4 regions of the Providencia huaxiensis genome follow, and region 1 is predicted to be linked to each of the others. Evidence: predicted binding sites of a transcription regulator. Region 1 holds the regulator's gene; each other region holds the start of a gene.
What was found. The regulator PurR, encoded in region 1, represses purine synthesis genes. The targets are predictions, from matches to a motif close to CANGCAAACGTTTGCNTG.
Positions count from the first base shown of each region.

Region 2: a site for PurR is predicted at 3,395-3,412, ahead of purH (bifunctional phosphoribosylaminoimidazolecarboxamide formyltransferase/IMP cyclohydrolase). Genes of this name have one in related genera too.
Region 3: a site for PurR is predicted at 1,476-1,493, ahead of glyA (serine hydroxymethyltransferase). Genes of this name have one in related genera too.
Region 4: a site for PurR is predicted at 1,275-1,292, ahead of serA (phosphoglycerate dehydrogenase). Genes of this name have one in related genera too.

Region 1 covers NZ_CP031123.2:1,146,878-1,152,211, reverse strand. Annotated here, with positions in the region: gene CYG50_RS06765 (DUF1289 domain-containing protein) at 397-636, opposite strand; gene gloA (lactoylglutathione lyase) at 804-1,211, shown strand; gene rnt (ribonuclease T) at 1,339-1,983, shown strand; gene CYG50_RS06750 (Grx4 family monothiol glutaredoxin) at 2,086-2,433, opposite strand; gene sodB (superoxide dismutase [Fe]) at 2,922-3,500, shown strand; gene purR (HTH-type transcriptional repressor PurR) at 3,943-4,968, shown strand; gene punR (DNA-binding transcriptional activator PunR) at 4,978-5,334, opposite strand, start outside.
Region 2 covers NZ_CP031123.2:4,262,262-4,267,595, forward strand. Annotated here, with positions in the region: gene purD (phosphoribosylamine--glycine ligase) at 302-1,585, opposite strand; gene purH (bifunctional phosphoribosylaminoimidazolecarboxamide formyltransferase/IMP cyclohydrolase) at 1,603-3,192, opposite strand; rRNA gene CYG50_RS21485 (16S ribosomal RNA) at 3,921-5,334, shown strand, end outside.
Region 3 covers NZ_CP031123.2:2,236,533-2,241,866, reverse strand. Annotated here, with positions in the region: gene hmpA (NO-inducible flavohemoprotein) at 1-1,136, opposite strand, end outside; gene glyA (serine hydroxymethyltransferase) at 1,599-2,852, shown strand; gene CYG50_RS12120 (3-phenylpropionate MFS transporter) at 2,934-4,085, shown strand; gene CYG50_RS12115 (fimbrial biogenesis chaperone) at 4,123-4,827, opposite strand; gene CYG50_RS12110 (fimbrial protein) at 4,841-5,334, opposite strand, start outside.
Region 4 covers NZ_CP031123.2:2,403,798-2,409,131, reverse strand. Annotated here, with positions in the region: gene CYG50_RS12805 (LysR family transcriptional regulator ArgP) at 1-121, opposite strand, end outside; gene rpiA (ribose-5-phosphate isomerase RpiA) at 325-987, shown strand; gene serA (phosphoglycerate dehydrogenase) at 1,433-2,683, shown strand; gene CYG50_RS12790 (5-formyltetrahydrofolate cyclo-ligase) at 2,722-3,315, opposite strand; RNA gene ssrS (6S RNA) at 3,436-3,617, opposite strand; gene zapA (cell division protein ZapA) at 3,729-4,058, opposite strand; gene CYG50_RS12775 (YecA/YgfB family protein) at 4,198-4,776, shown strand; gene pepP (Xaa-Pro aminopeptidase) at 4,967-5,334, shown strand, end outside.

The DNA of each region.
Region 1 (5,334 bases):
CAACAGCTGATTTATTATGCGATATAACTCTAATTAATATGTCGTTGATTCATACATTTTCTCAACCTAAGCTTAATAAGATAACCTATCAATTATCTTATTAATAAGAATAGCCGCACTCTCCTTTTTGATCTATCTATTTTAGCTCTTATAGCAGTCATGAATAACAATAAAAAAAACAATGTCACATAAACCTTTAAAAAACAAACAAATATAGTTAATCTTAAAATCATGTTAATTACAGTCATTTAAATTTAATCTATAATAATTTTGAATAAATAAAATTTCATTGAAATATAAACTCGGAAATAAATAGCATGCTAATAATTTATTATGAATTAATTTTCATTAAAAATAAAACATTTGATTTTTTTATCATTATTTTTAAACAGGAGACTAGAAAAGTTGTTGTTGTGTATCGATGGTTTTCTCTTGAGCTATTTTTTTATTTAATATTCTTAAATAACGTTGGTGACATAAACGAAGGACATTTCGTTTTTCACTATCCGAAAATTTTAACCAGTTAAAGCGTTCATCACGAGTGCGGTAACAACCTCGACAATAGCCTTGTTCATTACTTTGGCAAATACCACGACAAGGGCTGGGGATCTCAAAAAATTCAAGTTGTTCAGCCATAACTTTCCCCTTCAAAAGAAAAAATCACCATAAATGTATGATATACTCCTAGAAATGAGTATTACCATTATTTGTTCAAAAAACAAACTGTAATCATTGTATTTATTAATTTAAGCACGTTATATTAATAGGTAAATCGATTCAGGCTGATTCCAAGAGGTTTAAAAATGCGCTTACTCCATACTATGTTACGTGTTACTGATATGCAGCGTTCTATCGACTTTTACACAAAAGTGTTAGGCATGCGCTTATTAAGAACCAGTGAAAACACAGAGTATAAATACTCTCTCGCATTTGTTGGCTACAGCGATGAAAGTGAAGGCGCTGTCATAGAGTTAACCTATAACTGGGGTGTTGACCAATATGACATGGGTAACGCATATGGTCATATCGCCTTAGGCGTCGATGATGTTGCAAAAACGTGCGATGATATCCGTAGTGCGGGTGGTAACGTAACTCGTGAAGCGGGCCCTGTTAAGGGTGGAACAACTGTGATTGCATTTGTCGAAGATCCAGATGGCTATAAAATTGAGCTGATCGAAAACAAAAGCGCAAGTAAAGGCCTAGGCCATTAATTAGCGATATAATTTAAAAGTTTAGGCGCCTAACTCATCGCCTAAACTTTTATCACCGTTTACCTGCAAATTTTTACTGGTTTTGGCATAATGTCACCCAACCAGAAAACTAAAACTGAAAGTCCTAATGTCTGAAAAAAACAATCCAAATGCCCTAGTGAACCGCTTCAGGGGATACTATCCTGTCGTTATTGATGTTGAAACAGGTGGGTTTAATGCAAAAACTGACGGCCTGTTAGAAATTGCTGCCATCACCTTAAAAATGGACAAAGACGGCTGGCTCTCCATGGATGAAACATTACATTTTCATGTAGAACCTTTTGAAGGCGCAAATCTTGAGCCATCCGCTCTTGCCTTCACAGGAATTGATCCAACTAACCCTCTACGCGGTGCTGTTAGCGAATATGAGGCTCTTCATGCGATATTCAAAGTCATCCGCAAGGGCATGAAAAATACAGATTGTAATCGCGCAATTATTGTCGCTCATAACGCAAATTTTGATCACAGCTTTGTCATGAATGCTGCCGAACGAGCAGGTTTAAAACGTAATCCTTTCCATCCATTTGCAACCTTTGATACAGCGGCATTAAGTGGCTTAGTATTTGGTCAAACCATTTTGGCAAAAGCGTGTGTTTCCGCAGGTATCCCATTTGATGGCAAACAAGCTCATGGCGCGTTGTATGATACGAATCGAACGGCTCTGCTATTTTGCGAAATTGTTAATAAGTGGAAGAAATTGGGTGGTTGGCCAATTATTGAAGACTCTCAATAATCTTTTTATCAATAGTCATGACATAAAAAAAACCGTGTTTAGTAGAAAGTCATCAATGCTTTCACCAAATACGGTTTTTCAGTCTTTTAATTATGGCTTAATTCAGTCTGCACTAGCTTCATCTGCTGAACGGTATTTATCAGCCGTTTCTTTAATTAGAGATTGAAGCTCACCACGCTGGAACATTTCCATGATGATATCACAGCCACCGACCAGCTCACCATCAACCCACAGTTGAGGGAAAGTTGGCCAATTTGCATATTTTGGTAATTCCGCACGAATATCTGGATTTTGTAAGATATCAACATAGGCAAAACGTTCACCACAAGAAGACAGAGCTTGTACTGCCTGAGCAGAAAAACCACAGCTCGGAAGTTTAGGAGAGCCTTTCATATATAATAAAATTGGGTTTTCTTTAATTTGGCGCTCAATTCTTTCAATAGTTGTCATTTTTTAACTTCCTTAAAACAAAGATGCAGGTTTTGCAGTCAGCCGGTAACTGAGAGTCTACCGCAACTTAACAAAATACATTGACTGATTGACTGATATAATAAGAAACTGAATTGTTTCATACAATATGCCAGTTTTATAGGGGCATTACTATAGCATCCCAAAAAGTAAAAAGGCACCTTTTCTATCTTCTCTTTACCTAAGTCAAACAAGTAGCTATTTCTAAGTAAGAACTGAAATTTAATGTGCTTAGGTTCCTCACCTACAATATCTATATGATTTTTATCTGTAATTTCTCTATTTATCTGTTAGCATCTTAGTCGTCTCATTACCTTACCTTTGTAAGGTTGATCGTGCTATCATTAATATATTAAGTATCATATCGCCAATAGGCGAAACTCTAATGATAAGCTGTGACATATTATTTCGCTCACTTTAAGAGCAAACACCCTGAGTATTTTGATATAAAAGCAATCAAGGAGTACGCAATGTCATTTGAACTACCCGCTTTACCGTATGCAAAAGATGCTTTAGAACCTTATATCTCTGCAGAAACCTTAGAATATCACTATGGTAAACACCACAACACATACGTTGTTAACTTAAATAACCTCATCAAAGGTACTAACTTTGAAGGAAAATCTTTAGAAGAAATAATCAAAACTTCTGAAGCAGGGGTTTTTAACAACGCGGCACAAGTTTGGAACCACACTTTCTATTGGAATTGCTTAGCGCCAAACGCTGGTGGCGAGCCGACAGGAAAAGTTGCGGAAGCTATTAATAAAGCATTCGGTTCTTTTGCTGAATTTAAAGCTCAGTTTACTGATGCAGCAACCAAAAACTTCGGTGCTGGATGGACTTGGTTAGTGAAAAAAGCAGATGGTAGCCTTGCAATCGTAAATACATCGAATGCTGCGACCCCAATTTCTGGTGATGATAAACCCGTGTTAACCGTTGATATTTGGGAGCATGCTTACTATATCGATTACCGCAACGCCCGCCCTAAATACTTAGAAAACTTCTGGGCACTGGTTAACTGGAAATTTGTGGAAGAAAACTTAGCATAGTCACCTAGCAAGTATTGAAACAAAGCATAAATAGACAAGGGCGAGATACACTCGCCCTTTTATTTCACCCTACTTGAGGCTGAAATAAAATCAGAAAATATGTGCAGCAAGAAAGATAATCATTGCTAATGAGCCCAATGCAGCAAGCAATCCATATTTAACATCTGTATCCATGAGTTCCTCTCATTCTAATGTAATTGAATTAACAAATAACCATGCAATAATTAAGGTTATTAAGTATACATATCCAAAAAAGTAAAACTAGTGTCTATATCACATGTTATAACATCAATTATTTCTTTCGTTTTTGCGCTAGATCAGACAAAATCGACAACAAATCGCTAAATTATTGCCAGCAAAGGATCAATGCATCAATATGCAGGTAATTTTTTAACAAGAATTCTTATTGAGACCGGTTATTGGTCAGGAGTTTTTTTTCCCCATGGCAACGATTAAAGATGTGGCGAAACGCGCTGGCGTATCTACCACGACTGTATCCCATGTTATTAATAAAACGCGCTTTGTGGCCGATGATACTAAGACAGCGGTCTGGGCTGCGATTAAAGAGCTCAATTATTCACCGAGTGCAGTTGCCCGTAGTTTAAAAGTTAATCATACAAAGTCGATTGGTTTACTCGCAACCTCAAGTGAAGCACCTTACTTTGCGGAAGTCATTGAATCAGTTGAAAATAGTTGTTATGAAAAAGGTTACACGCTTATACTTTGTAATTCCCATAATAATTTGGGAAAACAAAAAGCGTATTTGCAAATGTTAGCGCAAAAGCGCGTTGATGGCCTACTCGTGATGTGTTCTGAATATCCAGATACGTTAATTAGTATGCTTGAAGATTATCGCAATATCCCAATGGTGGTGATGGATTGGGGAACCTCCCGAGGTGATTTTACAGACAGTATTATTGATAATTCATTCCATGGTGGGTACCTTGCAGGCCGCTATTTAATTGATCGTGGGCACCGTGATATTGGTGTGATCCCAGGTTCGCTCGAAAGAAACACCGGTATCGGCCGCTTAACAGGCTTCCAAAAAGCAATGGAAGAGGCAAAGATCACACTGAGAGACCAGTGGATAGTGCAAGGTGATTTCGAACCTGAGTCTGGTTATAAAGCAATGATGCAAATTTTAAGCCATAAACAACGCCCTACCGCGGTATTTTGTGGCGGCGATATCATGGCGATGGGGGCCATTTGTGCGGCTGATGAAATGGGGCTACGTGTTCCACAAGACATTTCAATCATTGGTTATGATAATGTACGAAATGCGCGCTATTTTACCCCAGCATTGACCACTATCCACCAACCAAAAGAGCGTTTAGGCCAAATGGCCTTCACTATGCTGCTCGATCGTATCGTAAATAAGCGCGAAGATGCTCAAACAATTGAAGTCCACCCTCGCCTTGTAGAACGTCGTTCTGTCGCTGACGGTCCATTTATCGATTACCGTCGATAAGACAAATAGTTAAGTTGAAAGCCACTCTGCGTTGAGCGTTTCGTTATCGCCAAGGTAATCTAATAACCAACGGAGCGCGGGTGATGTGTTATTTTCCACCCAAGTTAAACAGCAAGGACTGGGTGGAAATGGCTGGGCTAATGCTAGCTCAACTAATTGGCCTTTTTCACAAAGCGGAGCTGCTCGATGCTCAGGTACCATTCCAACGCATAACCCGTTAACTAAACAAGCTAGACCATTTTCCCAGTAAGGCACGACAAGCCGACGTTGGTTATCAAGTGCCCAAGTATCACGCTTGGGAAGGTTACGAGAGGTATCTTCAAGGCACAAGCTCGGATACTCTCTCATTTGGTCATCAGTCAGTTT
Region 2 (5,334 bases), 1.5 Mb from region 1:
TTCAATCCATAACGTTGTTGGCTGCTCTCAGCTACTTAGGTCACATACTTATGTATGCTCCCTAAGATATCTTCGTTTGCCGCCTAGCTCTGAATTGAAATACTTAGAGCCGATATTTTTGCTCGTCAACTCGTAGCCTTTCGACCTTCAGCATTGTTGGCCGCGGTGACTTAGCCTAGTCACCTTGTCGTCTAGCTGCGAACAGAAATCCTTAGAGTGCTTGTTTGATAGTACAAACAACAATAAAAAAGCTGATAAAAGTTTCCTCTTATCAGCTTAGGGAATGGTTTAGTACTTTGTATTATTTTATACGAGCGATAGCACGGTAGCCGATGTCGTTGCGGTAAAAGTTATCATCCCAGTGAATGGTTTTTGCCACTTCATAAGCTTTGGTTTGCGCTTTAGCGATATCATCGCCTAACGCAGTGACACACAACACACGCCCACCGGCAGTGACTACATCACCATTTTTCAAGCGAGTGCCTGCGTGGAAAACCTTGCTATCAGTGGCTTCAGTGGTTGGTAAACCTGAAATCACATCGCCATTGCGGTAATCACCTGGGTAACCACCCGCGGCAATAACTACCCCTAGAGCAGGGCGCTCATCCCATAATGAATCTTTACCTGCCAGCTCACCTTTCGCACCGGCTAAACATAAAGCGACTAAGTCCGATTGCAAGCGCATCATAATAGGTTGAGTTTCAGGGTCGCCAAAACGGCAGTTGAATTCGATAACCTTTGGGTTGCCTGCTTTATCAATCATTAAACCTGCATATAAGAAGCCTTGATAGCGGTTTCCTTCTTGGTCCATGCCTTTAACTGTAGGGTAAATGACTTGTTCCATCACGCGCTGGTGTATTTCATCTGTCACAACAGGTGCTGGGGAGTATGCGCCCATTCCACCTGTATTTAGACCAGTATCACCATCACCGACACGTTTATGGTCTTGGCTAGTCGCCATTGGAATGACATTTTCACCATCTACCATAACGATGAAACTCGCCTCTTCACCATCGAGAAACTCTTCAATAACGATACGATGCCCTGCATCGCCAAAGGCATTTCCCGCTAACATATCGTGAACAGCTTCTTTTGCTTCTTGTAAGGTCATGGCAACGATAACGCCTTTCCCCGCGGCAAGGCCGTCAGCCTTAATCACAATAGGCGCACCGACTTTATCTAAGTAAGCCAAAGCGGGCTCTATCTCAGTAAAATTTTCATAAGCGGCAGTTGGAATATTGTGACGAGCTAAAAAATCTTTGGTAAATGCTTTTGAACCCTCAAGCTGTGCAGCACCTTGGGTTGGGCCAAAAATAGTTAAACCGGCAGCCTTAAATGCATCAACAACACCAATAACTAATGGTGCTTCAGGGCCTACAATCGTTAAATCAATTTGTTTTTCTTTAGCAAATTGGAGCAGCCCATCAATATCAGTTGCCGAAATATTCACGTTTTCGAGTGTAGGTTCTAATGCTGTTCCTGCATTACCTGGGGCAACATAGACTTTTTCCGCTAAAGGTGATTGCGCAGCTTTCCATGCCAATGCATGTTCACGACCACCACCACCAATAATTAAAATATTCATGACTAGGCTCCTAATAATTAGTGACGGAAATGACGCATATTAGTGAAAAGCATGGCAATACCATGTTCATTTGCGGCTGCAATCACTTCATCATCGCGAATAGAACCGCCAGGTTGGATAACACAAGTTACGCCAACAGCTGCCGCGGCATCAATACCATCGCGGAATGGGAAAAAGGCATCTGAGGCCATCGCACAGCCAGCGACTTCTAAACCTTCATCTGCGGCTTTAATACCTGCAATTTTTGCAGAATACACACGGCTCATTTGCCCTGCGCCAATACCGATAGTCATATCATTTTTGGCATAAACGATTGCATTGGATTTTACAAATTTCGCGACTTTCCAGCAGAATAACGCATCTTTTAGCTCGCGTTCAGTTGGTTGGCGCTTAGTTACAACGCGAAGTTCTTCTTTTTCAACCATTCCTAAGTCACGGTCTTGCACTAATAAACCGCCATTCACGCGTTTAAAGTCTAAACCTGCAACGGGTTTGCTCCATTCGCCACATTCAAGTACGCGGACGTTTTGTTTAGTCTCAAGAATAGGCAATGCATCTTTAGCAACAGAAGGCGCAATAATGACTTCCACAAACTGGCGTTCAATAATCGCTTGAGCGGTCTCTTTATCTAATTGACGGTTAAAAGCGATAATGCCACCAAAAGCAGAGGTTGGGTCAGTTTTGAATGCGTTATCATAAGCTGTATGAATAGAATCACCGATAGCGACACCACAAGGGTTTGCATGTTTGACAATGACACAAGCAGGTTCTTCGAATGATTTAACACATTCAAGAGCTGCATCGGTATCAGCGATATTATTATAAGACAGGGCTTTACCTTGGATCTGCTGTGCAGTTGCAATAGAAGCTTCTTTTGGGCTTTCTTCTATATAAAAAGCCGCATCTTGATGGCTGTTTTCTCCATAACGCATATCTTGTTTTTTTATAAAGTTTAAATTCAAGGTGCGAGGAAAGCGGCCGGAAGGCTGAGTTGTATCGCCATAATAAGGGGCAACTAATTCACCAAAGTAATTCGCAATCATGCTGTCATAAGCCGCAGTGTGCTCGAAAGCTTTTATTGCGAGGTCAAACCGAGTCGACCAATTTAGCGAGTTTTCGTGATTATCCATCTCATCAATGATGGTTTGATAGTCATTACTATTTACCACAATTGCGACATCTTTATGATTTTTAGCCGCGGAGCGCACCATGGTTGGGCCTCCGATATCAATATTCTCTACAGCATCTTCAAGGGTGCAATTTGGTTTTGCCACGGTTTGGGCAAATGGGTATAGATTAACAACAACCATATCGATAGGCGCGATGTCATGTTGTTGCATGATGGCATCATCTGTACCGCGACGTCCTAAAATTCCGCCATGCACTTTCGGGTGCAATGTTTTCACTCGGCCATCCATCATTTCAGGAAACCCTGTGTAATCTGAAACTTCAGTTACGTTTAATCCTGACTCAGCAAGTAACTTTGCAGTACCGCCAGTAGATAGAAGCTCAACACCACGTTGAGATAACGCCTTAGCGAATTCAACAACCCCTGTTTTATCAGACACACTAAGCAGGGCACGACGAATAGGACGAAGCAGTTGCATGAGATAGATCCCTTGGATTTGAATAAATAAGGCAATAACGAATATCAGTCAGTAAAAACTCAAAGAGCTTTTCTTATATACCTATTATATCTATTGATGAAAGCCAAGCGGAATTAGCCCGCTTTCCCTATAACAATATATAAGTCACTAACAATTTCAGAACATAAAAACAAAATCAATGCTGAAATTTCGAGCCAATTGTAACGCAAACGTTTGCGTAATGCGCGGTAATTTTTAAATTATTTTCATGTTGTGGATAACTTGGTGCATAAGTCGGTATAAGTGGGGGTTTTGCTGTGGAATGCAGCAGTTGAACAAAATAATGCAAAAAAGGGGTTGCCAGATTTTTCTGACTCCCTATAATGCGCATCCACTGACCGGGAACAAGACAACGCAAAGCGCGATGAACACTGAAACGGCAGCGAGAGATTCTGAAAAGAAAAAGCAAAAAATTGCTTGACTCTCACGGAGGAAAACGTAATATACGCCTCCTCGCAACAACGGCCCGGTTCACGAAATCTGGTGTCGACATCGAAAGATGGTTGCAACGCTCTTTAACAATTTATCAGACAATCTGTGTGGGCACTCACAGGACATTATCAAAAAAATATTTGATTTTAAGTCTTGAAGAGTGACTAACACGTTAATTCATATATATGAACTAATAGGTAATTTGGTTTCTTCGGAAATCAAACGACAGTAACATTCTTTGAGCATCAAGCTACTTTTAATTGAAGAGTTTGATCATGGCTCAGATTGAACGCTGGCGGCAGGCCTAACACATGCAAGTCGAGCGGTAACAGGGGAAGCTTGCTTCTCGCTGACGAGCGGCGGACGGGTGAGTAATGTATGGGGATCTGCCCGATAGAGGGGGATAACTACTGGAAACGGTAGCTAATACCGCATAATCTCTTAGGAGCAAAGCAGGGGAACTTCGGTCCTTGCGCTATCGGATGAACCCATATGGGATTAGCTAGTTGGTGAGGTAATGGCTCACCAAGGCGACGATCTCTAGCTGGTCTGAGAGGATGATCAGCCACACTGGGACTGAGACACGGCCCAGACTCCTACGGGAGGCAGCAGTGGGGAATATTGCACAATGGGCGCAAGCCTGATGCAGCCATGCCGCGTGTATGAAGAAGGCCCTAGGGTTGTAAAGTACTTTCAGTCGGGAGGAAGGCGTTGATGCTAATATCATCAACGATTGACGTTACCGACAGAAGAAGCACCGGCTAACTCCGTGCCAGCAGCCGCGGTAATACGGAGGGTGCAAGCGTTAATCGGAATTACTGGGCGTAAAGCGCACGCAGGCGGTTGATTAAGTTAGATGTGAAATCCCCGGGCTTAACCTGGGAATGGCATCTAAGACTGGTCAGCTAGAGTCTTGTAGAGGGGGGTAGAATTCCATGTGTAGCGGTGAAATGCGTAGAGATGTGGAGGAATACCGGTGGCGAAGGCGGCCCCCTGGACAAAGACTGACGCTCAGGTGCGAAAGCGTGGGGAGCAAACAGGATTAGATACCCTGGTAGTCCACGCTGTAAACGATGTCGATTTGAAGGTTGTTCCCTAGAGGAGTGGCTTTCGGAGCTAACGCGTTAAATCGACCGCCTGGGGAGTACGGCCGCAAGGTTAAAACTCAAATGAATTGACGGGGGCCCGCACAAGCGGTGGAGCATGTGGTTTAATTCGATGCAACGCGAAGAACCTTACCTACTCTTGACATCCAGAGAACTTAGCAGAGATGCTTTGGTGCCTTCGGGAACTCTGAGACAGGTGCTGCATGGCTGTCGTCAGCTCGTGTTGTGAAATGTTGGGTTAAGTCCCGCAACGAGCGCAACCCTTATCCTTTGTTGCCAGCGATTCGGTCGGGAACTCAAAGGAGACTGCCGGTGATAAACCGGAGGAAGGTGGGGATGACGTCAAGTCATCATGGCCCTTACGAGTAGGGCTACACACGTGCTACAATGGCGTATACAAAGAGAAGCGACCTCGCGAGAGCAAGCGGAACTCATAAAGTACGTCGTAGTCCGGATTGGAGTCTGCAACTCGACTCCATGAAGTCGGAATCGCTAGTAATCGTAGATCAGAATGCTACGGTGAATACGTTCCCGGGCCTTGTACACACCGCCCGTCACACCATGG
Region 3 (5,334 bases), 1.1 Mb from region 1:
CCCATTGCAATTAACTGCTTACCTACGTGCTGCATAAAACCAACAGGGCCACAGAAATAGAACTGCATATTCGGTTGCTCAATCCATTCACGTACCAATTCTAAATTCATTAAACCTTCATATTGGTAATCAAACCCGAGGCGATCTTCCTCTCTTGGTTGATTAAACCAAATCGCAGATTGGCTAATTTGCTGTTTTGCTAGTAGTTGTTGAATCTCGTGCCTGAAGGCATGAACTGCACCATTCTCAGCGGCATGGAACCAATTTACTTGTGCGCTGTGAGCTTGTTCCGTTAGATGATTTAACATACTTAACATTGGGGTTAAGCCAACCCCTGCCGAAATTAGCGTAACAGGCGTTGTATTATCAACATCGATAAAGAAATCCCCACATGGAGGTGCGAGATGCACGCTGTCACCTTCATTTAATTGTTGATGTAAGAAATTAGAAACGGCGCCTTGGTCTTCACGTTTTACCGCAATACGGTAGCTACGACCATTAGGGGCAGTAGTCAGTGAGTATTGGCGGATTTCTTGGTTTTCAAATCCCGGGTTGTTGACATAAATCGTGATATATTGGCCTGGGCGGTAATCAGCGACAGGTTGCCCATCGACAGGAACAAATTCAAAACTTGTGATCACATCACTTTGTGACTGTTTTTGCGCTAATTTAAATTCACGTAAGCCTTCCCAACCCCCATTTTTATCTGCATTTTCTTGGTAAATCGCAGCTTCTCTACCAATAAAAATATCGGCTAAAACACCGTAAGCTCTTCCCCATGCATCAAGCACCTCTTGGCCTGGGTTAAGGAGTTCATCAATAGCCGCGAGTAAGTTTTCCCCGACAATAGGATAGTGCTCAGGTTTAATATTTAAGCTTACATGCTTTTGGGCGATTTTTTCGACAGCTGAAATGAGAGCTTCAGGAGTTTCAATATGCACAGCATATGCGCAGATAGCATTGAAAAGGGCTTCACGTTGGTCCCCATTCATTTGGTGAGTCATGTTAAAAATATCTTTTAACTCAGGATGCTGTTTAAACATCCTATCATAAAAATGTGCGGTCAGTTTTGGCCCTGTTTCAGCAATGGCAGGAATGGTGGATTTAACAATGGCGATGGTTTGGCTATCTAGCATACAGGTGCTCCTGAATTATTTTCATGTTCTCGTTATCGTTAAGGTAAAAAGCTATTTTTTGTAATATCAAAAATATCTCTTTGTACATCAGTGAGATAATATTATTTCATCTCAGTTAACCTCTATTTTTTGAGATCCATGAAGGCGATTTATAAAGATGTATTTTAAATACAACTTATAATATTTAAGGGTTTATGTAAAGACTCAAACTGGGAAAATAGGGTGAATTTAGGCACATAATGAGAAGGGGATTACAAATCTGGAGGTTTGTCCGTCAAAAATTAAAATTTGGGCTATTTTATAATGAAGCCTTCAGAAGCAAATGAAGTGAAATAAATTAATGCAATCGTTTGCGTATATTTTTTCTTTAGGGCTATCTCAAGAGTGAAAAAGAGTTTACACTGTGTGTCATTGCGATGAATCGATTTTCAACCTATTGAATTGCTGAGGCAGGAGAAGCGAATGTTAAAGCGTGAAATGAATATTGCTGACTACGATCCAAAATTATGGGAAGCAATGGAGCAAGAAGTACAACGTCAAGAAGAACATATTGAATTAATTGCTTCTGAAAACTATACCAGTCCACGAGTCATGCAGGCTCAAGGTTCTCAGCTAACCAATAAATATGCAGAAGGTTACCCAGGCAAACGCTACTATGGCGGTTGTGAGCATGTTGATGTGGTCGAGCAATTAGCGATTGACCGTGCAAAAGAGCTATTTGGTGCTGACTACGCAAACGTACAACCACACTCAGGTTCACAAGCTAACGCTGCAGTTTATATGGCGTTATTACAACCAGGCGACACCGTTCTGGGGATGAACCTTGCACATGGTGGCCACTTAACCCACGGTTCACCAGTTAACTTCTCTGGTAAACTGTATAACATCGTACCTTATGGTATCGATGAAAGCGGTAAAATTGACTACGACGATATCAAAGCGCAAGCGGAAAAACACAAACCAAAAATGATTATCGGTGGTTTCTCTGCGTACTCAGGTGTGGTTGATTGGGCAAAAATGCGTGAAATCGCAGACAGCATTGGTGCTTACCTGTTTGTTGATATGGCTCACGTTGCAGGTTTGATTGCTGCGGGTGTTTATCCAAACCCAGTGCCTCACGCACACGTTGTGACGACAACGACACATAAAACTTTAGCGGGTCCACGTGGTGGATTAATTTTAGCTAAAGGTGGTGACGAAGAATTATACAAAAAAATCAATTCAGCAGTGTTCCCTGGTTCTCAAGGTGGCCCTTTAATGCATGTTATTGCAGGTAAAGCGGTTGCTCTGAAAGAAGCGATGGAACCTGAGTTTAAAGTTTATCAACAGCAAGTTGCTAAGAATGCGAAGGCGATGGTCGATGTTTTCCAAAAACGTGGCTATAAAGTGGTATCTGGCGGCACTGAAAACCACTTATTCTTAGTTGATTTAGTTGATAAAGACATCACTGGTAAAGATGCAGATGCAGCACTTGGCCGTGCGAATATCACTGTTAACAAAAACAGTGTACCGAACGACCCTAAGAGCCCATTTGTAACGTCTGGTGTACGTATTGGTTCTCCTGCGATTACGCGCCGTGGCTTCAAAGAAGCAGAAGCGGGTGAGCTAGCTGGCTGGATGTGTGATATTCTAGACAACCTCAATGACGAAGCGACCATTGAGAGCGTGAAGCAAAAAGTATTAGCAATTTGCAAAAAACACCCAGTTTACGCATAACATAACGTAATATTAATTACCTAAACCCGCTTCTACATGCATGTATGAGCGGGTTTTTTGCATTGAAAAAACGGAGGAGTGATGGTCATTCCATCAACGCGTTGGCTAGCTATTGATTATTTTACCTACTTTTTTGCCTACAGTATTTTCTTACCATTTTGGTCAGTTTGGCTACAAGGTGAGGGAATTGATGCAGAAATGATTGGCGTTTTGTTAGGGGTTGGGCTAGCAGCCCGTTTCCTTGGCGCGATGTTTATTACTCCTTTAGTTAAAGAGCCCTCGAAGTTGATCACGGCTCTACGCTTACTTGCTGGGCTTTCGCTCATTTTCTCTGTTGGCTTTGCTCTGGGGTCTCACTGGGCATGGCTATTATTTGTGATGATTGGGTTTAACCTATTCTTTGCGCCGATGGTTCCACTGGGAGACTCTCTGGCGGGGGCATGGCAAAAACAATTTACCTTTGACTACGGCAAAATTCGCGTCTGGGGGTCGATAGCCTTCATTATCGGCTCCTCATTGATGGGGTATTTAGCTGGTGTTTGGGGTAATAAAGCCATCATGATGGCCTTGATAGTAAGCTGTTTAGCATTATTACTAGGCGCAATGCTGAAACCAGCAATTATGCCAATGGGGGCGGCGAAAGCGGATGGCGGTAATAAGGTTACATTTAAACAATTGATAGCAGACAAAAACGTCGTTAGGTTTCTCATCTGTGTCACGTTACTGCAAGGGGCTCACGCGGCTTATTATGGCTTTGCTTCCCTATTTTGGAAAGAAGCTGGTTATTCAGACTTAGTGATTGGTAATTTATGGTCGCTCGGTGTCGTTGCTGAAGTCATTGTATTTATGTTAAGCCACCGTTTATTTAGGCGTTGGAGTGCTCGCAATTTACTGCTGTTATCAGCCTTTTGTGGAATTATTCGCTGGGGCTTGATGGGCGCGTTTACGGCATTACCGGTGTTAATTGTGGTGCAAATCCTGCACAGTGGTACTTTTACGGTTTGCCACTTAGCGGCAATGCGTTTTATAAGTGCAAGAAAAGAAAATGAAATTATCCCATTACAAGGTGTTTACTCTGCACTTGCAACTGGTGGTGGGTTAGCTGTACTGACTATTATTGTCGGATACATTTATGAACGAGTACCTGCTCATCATGGCGTAGTTTTTTATTTAATGGCGCTTCTTGCTGTTCCTGCATTATTTATTCGGCCTAAAGTTACCGCTCAATCCTAAAATCACCAACCAAGCTATGAAAGGTGTTAAACCTATTTTATAGCTTGGTTTGGTATTGAATTTGTTTTCCAGTATCGTCAATATAAATCATTGTTATATTTTCTCCGTGATTAATATCAGCGGTTGAAAAGTAAGTTTGTGATGAAAATGGCTCTACCATCGAGCTTTTTGCAATAGAACGACTTTTATTATTAGCCAGATAGATATTGGCAATATTTAAAAAATAAGGGGTCGGGTTGTTGACGACAATACCGTCTTTAGCTAAATGAAATTGGATGTTTTTGATGACATTGTTTGGCTTTTCTGTGAGGTTTGTAGGGCGATAAAAAACTTTAATTCGTGTTTGAATGGCAAACTGTAGCATATTGGCACTATTTATTTGTTTTGGCTTTGGCGCAATGTCTAATACATTTAAATAAAATACAGACTCTTTATTCGTAGGGAGTTTGTCACCAATAAAACGTATTTGTAATTGAACTCCGTCATTTGCTGCGATTTTAGTGACGGGGGGCGTTACAATAAATAGTGCGTTCGTCGTTTCTGGTGTCGAGTCCGGATTACCTTCATCCACCCAGCTTTGAGTTAATGTGGCTTGTTCACTGTAATTAGTAAGTTGAATTCCGACGGACTTTTTATCACTAGGAAAAATAATTCGTGTTCCTTGTAAAACAAGACTTGCACTTGTTTGGAAGCTAAAAAATAGTAATGTAGCGAACCCTGTAATTTTAATGAATCCCACCATGGTATTTTCCTTGTTAATTATATGACATCACAACTGTTGCCGTACTTGAGACTTGCCCTTGAGTGACACTATTTGTGTTGTATGCATGGTAATAAGCTCCTAAATTTACTGAAAAAGAAGGGGAGATTGGATTTCCCTTGAGGACAGAAAAAATATTTGTCGCTCCATTTTTAGCTGCCACACTATCTGAAAGCACTAACGGTGTATTGAGATTACTTGCGCTAACTAATCGGAAGCCAACGCCTTTAGCGCCTTGGCTAATGGTATTATTCAATGTTGCTTTATCATTTGAGAGCAAATTGCTACTGGATAAAAAAATAGATACATCACGAGAAGCATTACCGCCTGCTAAAAAGTCTTGGCAAGTAAAATTAAGTGTGAATGGCGTGTAGCCCGCTCTGGTTACAGTTTTCACTACATTGATGCTTACTGGGGGTAGCGAAACGACTAAACCTTGGTTAACAAAATTACAGGTAGTGAGGATTGGATTATAAGTTAAGGTAATTG
Region 4 (5,334 bases), 1.3 Mb from region 1:
GCTTTATACGTTGTGACACAGCAGATTGCGTGATGCAGAGCTTTTGAGCCGCACGCTCAAAGCCGCGTTCACGGATAACGGCATCCAGTGCTTGTAATGCGCGATAGTCAGGGCGCTTCATCAAAAAAATCTCCTTGTTGTTATTCTACCAAGCACTATGCCATATTTTTACACGCAACACTTAAAAATATTATTGTTGTGGCGTAAATCCCAAGAACCGTGACATAAATACAGCGAACAAAGCTGCAACTTATTGGGTGTCCGGTATATACTAGTTATTAATAACCTTAATCACGACTCAATTAAATCTTAAAAGGCATGAGTATGACTCAGGACGAATTAAAAAAAGCGGTAGGTTGGGCAGCACTTGATTACGTAAAACCGGGCACTATTGTTGGTGTTGGAACGGGTTCAACGGCTTCACACTTCATTGATGCATTAGCCACAATGAAAGGCCAAATAGAAGGTGCGGTATCAAGCTCAGAAGCATCAACTCAAAAATTAAAATCACTGGGTATTACAGTATTTGATTGTAATGAAGTGGATTCATTAGATGTTTATGTTGATGGCGCTGATGAAGTTGACCACCATATGAATATGATCAAAGGCGGTGGTGCGGCTTTAACACGTGAAAAAATTGTTTCCGCAATTGCAAAAACCTTTGTCTGTATCGTTGACCAATCTAAGTTAGTTGATGTACTAGGTAAATTCCCACTGCCTGTTGAAGTGATCCCAATGGCGCGTAGCTATGTGGCACGTGAATTGGTTAAACTGGGTGGTACGCCAGAGTACCGTCAAAATGTGATTACAGACAACGGCAATGTGATTTTAGATGTCCATAATTTAAATATCGTTGACCCTGTGGCATTAGAAAATACGATTAATGGGATTGCGGGGGTTGTGACCGTTGGGTTATTCGCCAATCGCGGTGCTGATGTTGTATTGATGGGGACTGCAAACGAAGGCGTTAAAACCATCAAGTTATAATCTATATCATATTTAATTATTCCAATAAGCCAGTGGAGTTATACCCGCTGGTTTTTTTGTTTTACTGGTATTTTGTCATTAGTCTATGATTTGATAGAAGCTAAATTAATTAACCAGTTTTATAAATATCATCAATTTGAAATTTATTTTATTTTTTTTAATGTCTGGCTATTTTGGTGATATATCTCACACAAATAGGCATTGTACAGGAAAAATCCTTATTTTGTGTTACCACCCCTGATTTTCTACCATTTTACTTCTTTTTCTTCGCGCTTTTTAGCATCCATTAAGCAAACGGTTGTATTGCTACTGCGCTATTTTTTGCTATGTTGGTATACGCTTCATAGCTCAAGGTAGATGGATGTTATCTCTCTTGAGCTATGTTAGGCAAACACATAGGTTCATCTGTTATAAATCTTAAGTACGTTCACGATAGGGTAGGGAAATGGTTAAGGTATCTTTGCAAAAAGACAAAATTAAATTTTTACTGCTAGAAGGTGTGCACCAAAGTGCGGTTGATAACTTAAAAGCCGCGGGCTACACCAACATTGAATATCACAAAAGTGCGTTATCCGACGAAGAATTAAAAGAAGCGATTAAAGATGCACGTTTTGTAGGTATCCGTTCCCGTACTCATCTTACTGAAGAAATTTTCGCTGCAGCAGAAAAACTCGTTGCAGTGGGTTGCTTTTGTATTGGCACCAACCAAGTTGATTTAGATGCTGCGGCAAAACGCGGTATCCCTGTATTTAACGCACCATTTTCAAATACACGTTCCGTTGCAGAAATGGTATTAGGCCAATTATTACTTTTACTACGTCGTATTCCTGAAGCCAATATGCAAGCACACCGCGGTATTTGGGAAAAACAAGCTAAAGGCTGTTTTGAAGCGCGTGGTAAGCGTCTTGGGATTGTTGGATATGGCCACATTGGTACTCAGTTAGGGATCTTAGCTGAAGGTATCGGTATGAATGTTTTCTTCTATGATATTGAAAACAAACTGCCTTTAGGTAATGCAACTCAAGTTCGTTCTTTAACTGAACTTCTGAACATGAGCGATGTGGTTAGCTTACATGTGCCTGAAACCCCAAGTACGAAGAATATGTTTGCTAAAGAACAATTCGACCGTATGAAGCCTGGCTCTATATTCATTAACGCATCACGTGGAACAGTCGTGGATATCCCTTCACTGGCAGCCGCGTTGGAAAGCAAGCATTTATCAGGTGCTGCGGTGGATGTATTCCCAAGTGAACCCGCTGCGAACAATGACCCTAATGACCCATTTATCTCTGAATTGATTAAGTTCGACAATGTGATTTTAACACCGCACATTGGGGGCTCGACAGAAGAAGCTCAAGAAAATATTGGGTTAGAAGTGGCAAGTAAACTGGCTAAGTATTCAGATAATGGTTCAACATTATCTGCGGTTAACTTTCCTGAAGTTTCTTTGCCAGTGCATACTGAAGATACCAACCGTTTCTTGCATATTCATGAAAACCGTCCAGGTATTTTGAATAGCATAAACCAAGTCTTCACGGAAAATAACATTAACGTTGTCGGCCAGTACTTACGTACATCAGGCAACGTAGGTTATGTGGTTATTGATGTATTAATGCAAACGCCAAACCAAACAGATGAAGCACTCCAGAAATTAAAAGATTTACCTGGAACCATTCGTGCGCGTTTACTGTTCTAAGTAACGCTAAAAAGTGTGTGAAATGATGGCGCGGGTGTTTATGACCAGCGCCATATTTTTTGCGGCGTAATAATTTCGGGTAAAGGAATATCCCAATGAGCTATGGGGAGTTTTTCTACTTGTTGGCAATTATGGGCAAGGCCAATGGGATAAAACCTGGTTTGTTGCCAATTAGCAAGCGTTCTATCATAAAACCCACCTCCCATCCCTAACCGTTGCCCTTGAGTATCAAATGCCACTAATGGGATAAGCATGATATCCAATTTTTCGAGTGGTAGCACATCTCTGACATCAAGCGGTGGCTCATCAATATTAAATCGATTTTTAACGAGTTGGCTATCGGGGCGATAGTGAAGAAACAATAAATGGTGGCGACTAAAGGGGTGCAAAACAGGGAGATAGACTTGTTTACCTTCAGCCCAGAGCGCATGAATGAGTGGCCTTGTGTCAATTTCGCCATCAAAAGAAAGAAACAAAGCAATAGTGTTGGCTTGTGCAATTTTTGGGTGGCTTAATGCATTATGCATGAGTTGTTCCGCTGCGTCATATTGCTGCTGAGCGCTTAATTGACGACGTGCTTGACGGATTGTTTGACGTACCTGCTGGCGTTGTGTCGAGAGGGAGTCTTGCATGTGATAACCTGTTGTATATGCGATAAAAAACAGTTAACCAAGAAAGTAAATTACTTAAAGTATATCGCAAGATGAGAGGTTATGTAGGAAACAAATGAAAAATAAGCAGGAACTTAATTGGGGGTCTCCAAGATGCCGTTGTAGGCTGTAACCCTTGAACCCTTGGTTCAAGGTGAACGCAGTTTAGCAACCTTTAGGCTTCCTGAGCGAATCAGGCATGCTCACCAGCGCCATAACCACATTCTGTTTAGTTGAAATATCGGCTCAGGGGACTCGCCCACTCACGCGCATCTCAGAGAAATTTGGTTTGAGAACTTATCGTTACTCAGTGATTTCATTGTACGAAACTAGATTTAAAATGCAACCTTAATTTTGTATATTTTTTTCTACTAGTGTCTGATTAATAAGCAGATTTACTCTAGGGGCAATACCTGCCTCTCAGTAATTTTCACCTGATCGTGCAACGCTTGTTCGATTGTGAGCTGCAACATTTTTATTTTCTCTTCCATATTATAAGCATAATCACGCGTTTTTGTCTTTTCTTGTGCTAATTCGTGACAGACGTTCAATGCTACAATAAAAATAAGTTGTTCCGTGTTGGTCACACCGCTTCTATCTTTCAGATTTTGCAAGCGTTGTTCTAATTCTTTAGCCGACTCAAGAAGGGCTTCTTTTTGTTCTGCTGGGCAATTGACTCGCATTGAGCGCCCGAAAATCTGGATGTCGACAGGTTGTGCGGACATTATACCTCCATACTGAATAATACTCGCCGTAAATACATCATATTTGGCGCAATTAATAGATAAGACAAAAGCATACTGGTCTAGCGGCTATCCTTGATGGTAGCATATCACGAATCATAAGCTAACATGACGAATTCAGATGTCTATACAAAAATCTTTACCAAACTATGAATCACTGGACAAATTACTGCAACAGCACTCAATCGCACTTACTGCTGCGGAGATCCATGGTCTAATAACTGGGTTGATCTGTGGCGGGGGCCGTGACCATAGCTGGCAAACGTTGGTCCATGACCTTGCTAACGATGGCTTAGCGTTTCCACAAACGGTTTCGCAGCCACTGCGAGAGCTCTTCGATACCACATTCGAAGCACTTGATGACAGCGAATTTGCATTTACTATGCTATTTCCTGACGAAGACGCTTCTGTTTTTGACCATGCTGATGCGCTAGCTGGTTGGGTAAATCACTTTTTATTAGGTGTTGGTGTTACACAACCGAAACTGGCTGATAAAAAAGAGATAAGCGAGGTTATCACAGATTTACGCAATATTGGTATGCTTGGTTATGACGAAGACGAAGACCAAGAAGAACTCGAGCAAGCGTTAGAAGAAGTGGTTGAGTATGTCAGGGTGGCGGTGCAATTATGTTACATTGCGTTGATTGAGCCGACTAAAGGCCCAACAGCCGTGGAAAATGATAAACCGGTTCTTCATTAATTTCTATTAATGTGAGTTTTCAAAGCACTTAACTTTATCAATCAATATTTTATTATTGATAAATTAAGTGCTTGAAAGCGTGATGTATCCAGATTTAAGTCATTTCGCCAGTGTATGTTGCTATGTGATTGGTTAAACACAAGCAATATATTCAGCAATCTAATTATTCTGATAATAAGGCAAAAACGGTATGAATAAACAGGAATTTATTTCTCGTCGCAATGCATTATTGGCTCAAATGCAATCAGGCAGTGCAGCAATTATTTTCTCTGCGCCTTCAGCACAACGTAATGCGGATTGCGAATACCCGTATCGTCAACACAGCGATTTTCTTTATTTAACGGGGTTTAGTGAGCCAGAAGCTGTATTAGTCCTGATTAAAAGCGATGAGAAACATAGCCATACTGTTCTTTTTAACCGTGTCCGTGATTTAACTGCTGAGATTTGGTTTGGTCGCCGCCTTGGGCAAGACGCCGCACCTGAAAAATTAGGTGTTGATAAAGCGTTACCTTTCAATGAAATAGAAGAGCAACTTTATCAATTACTAAATGGCCTCGA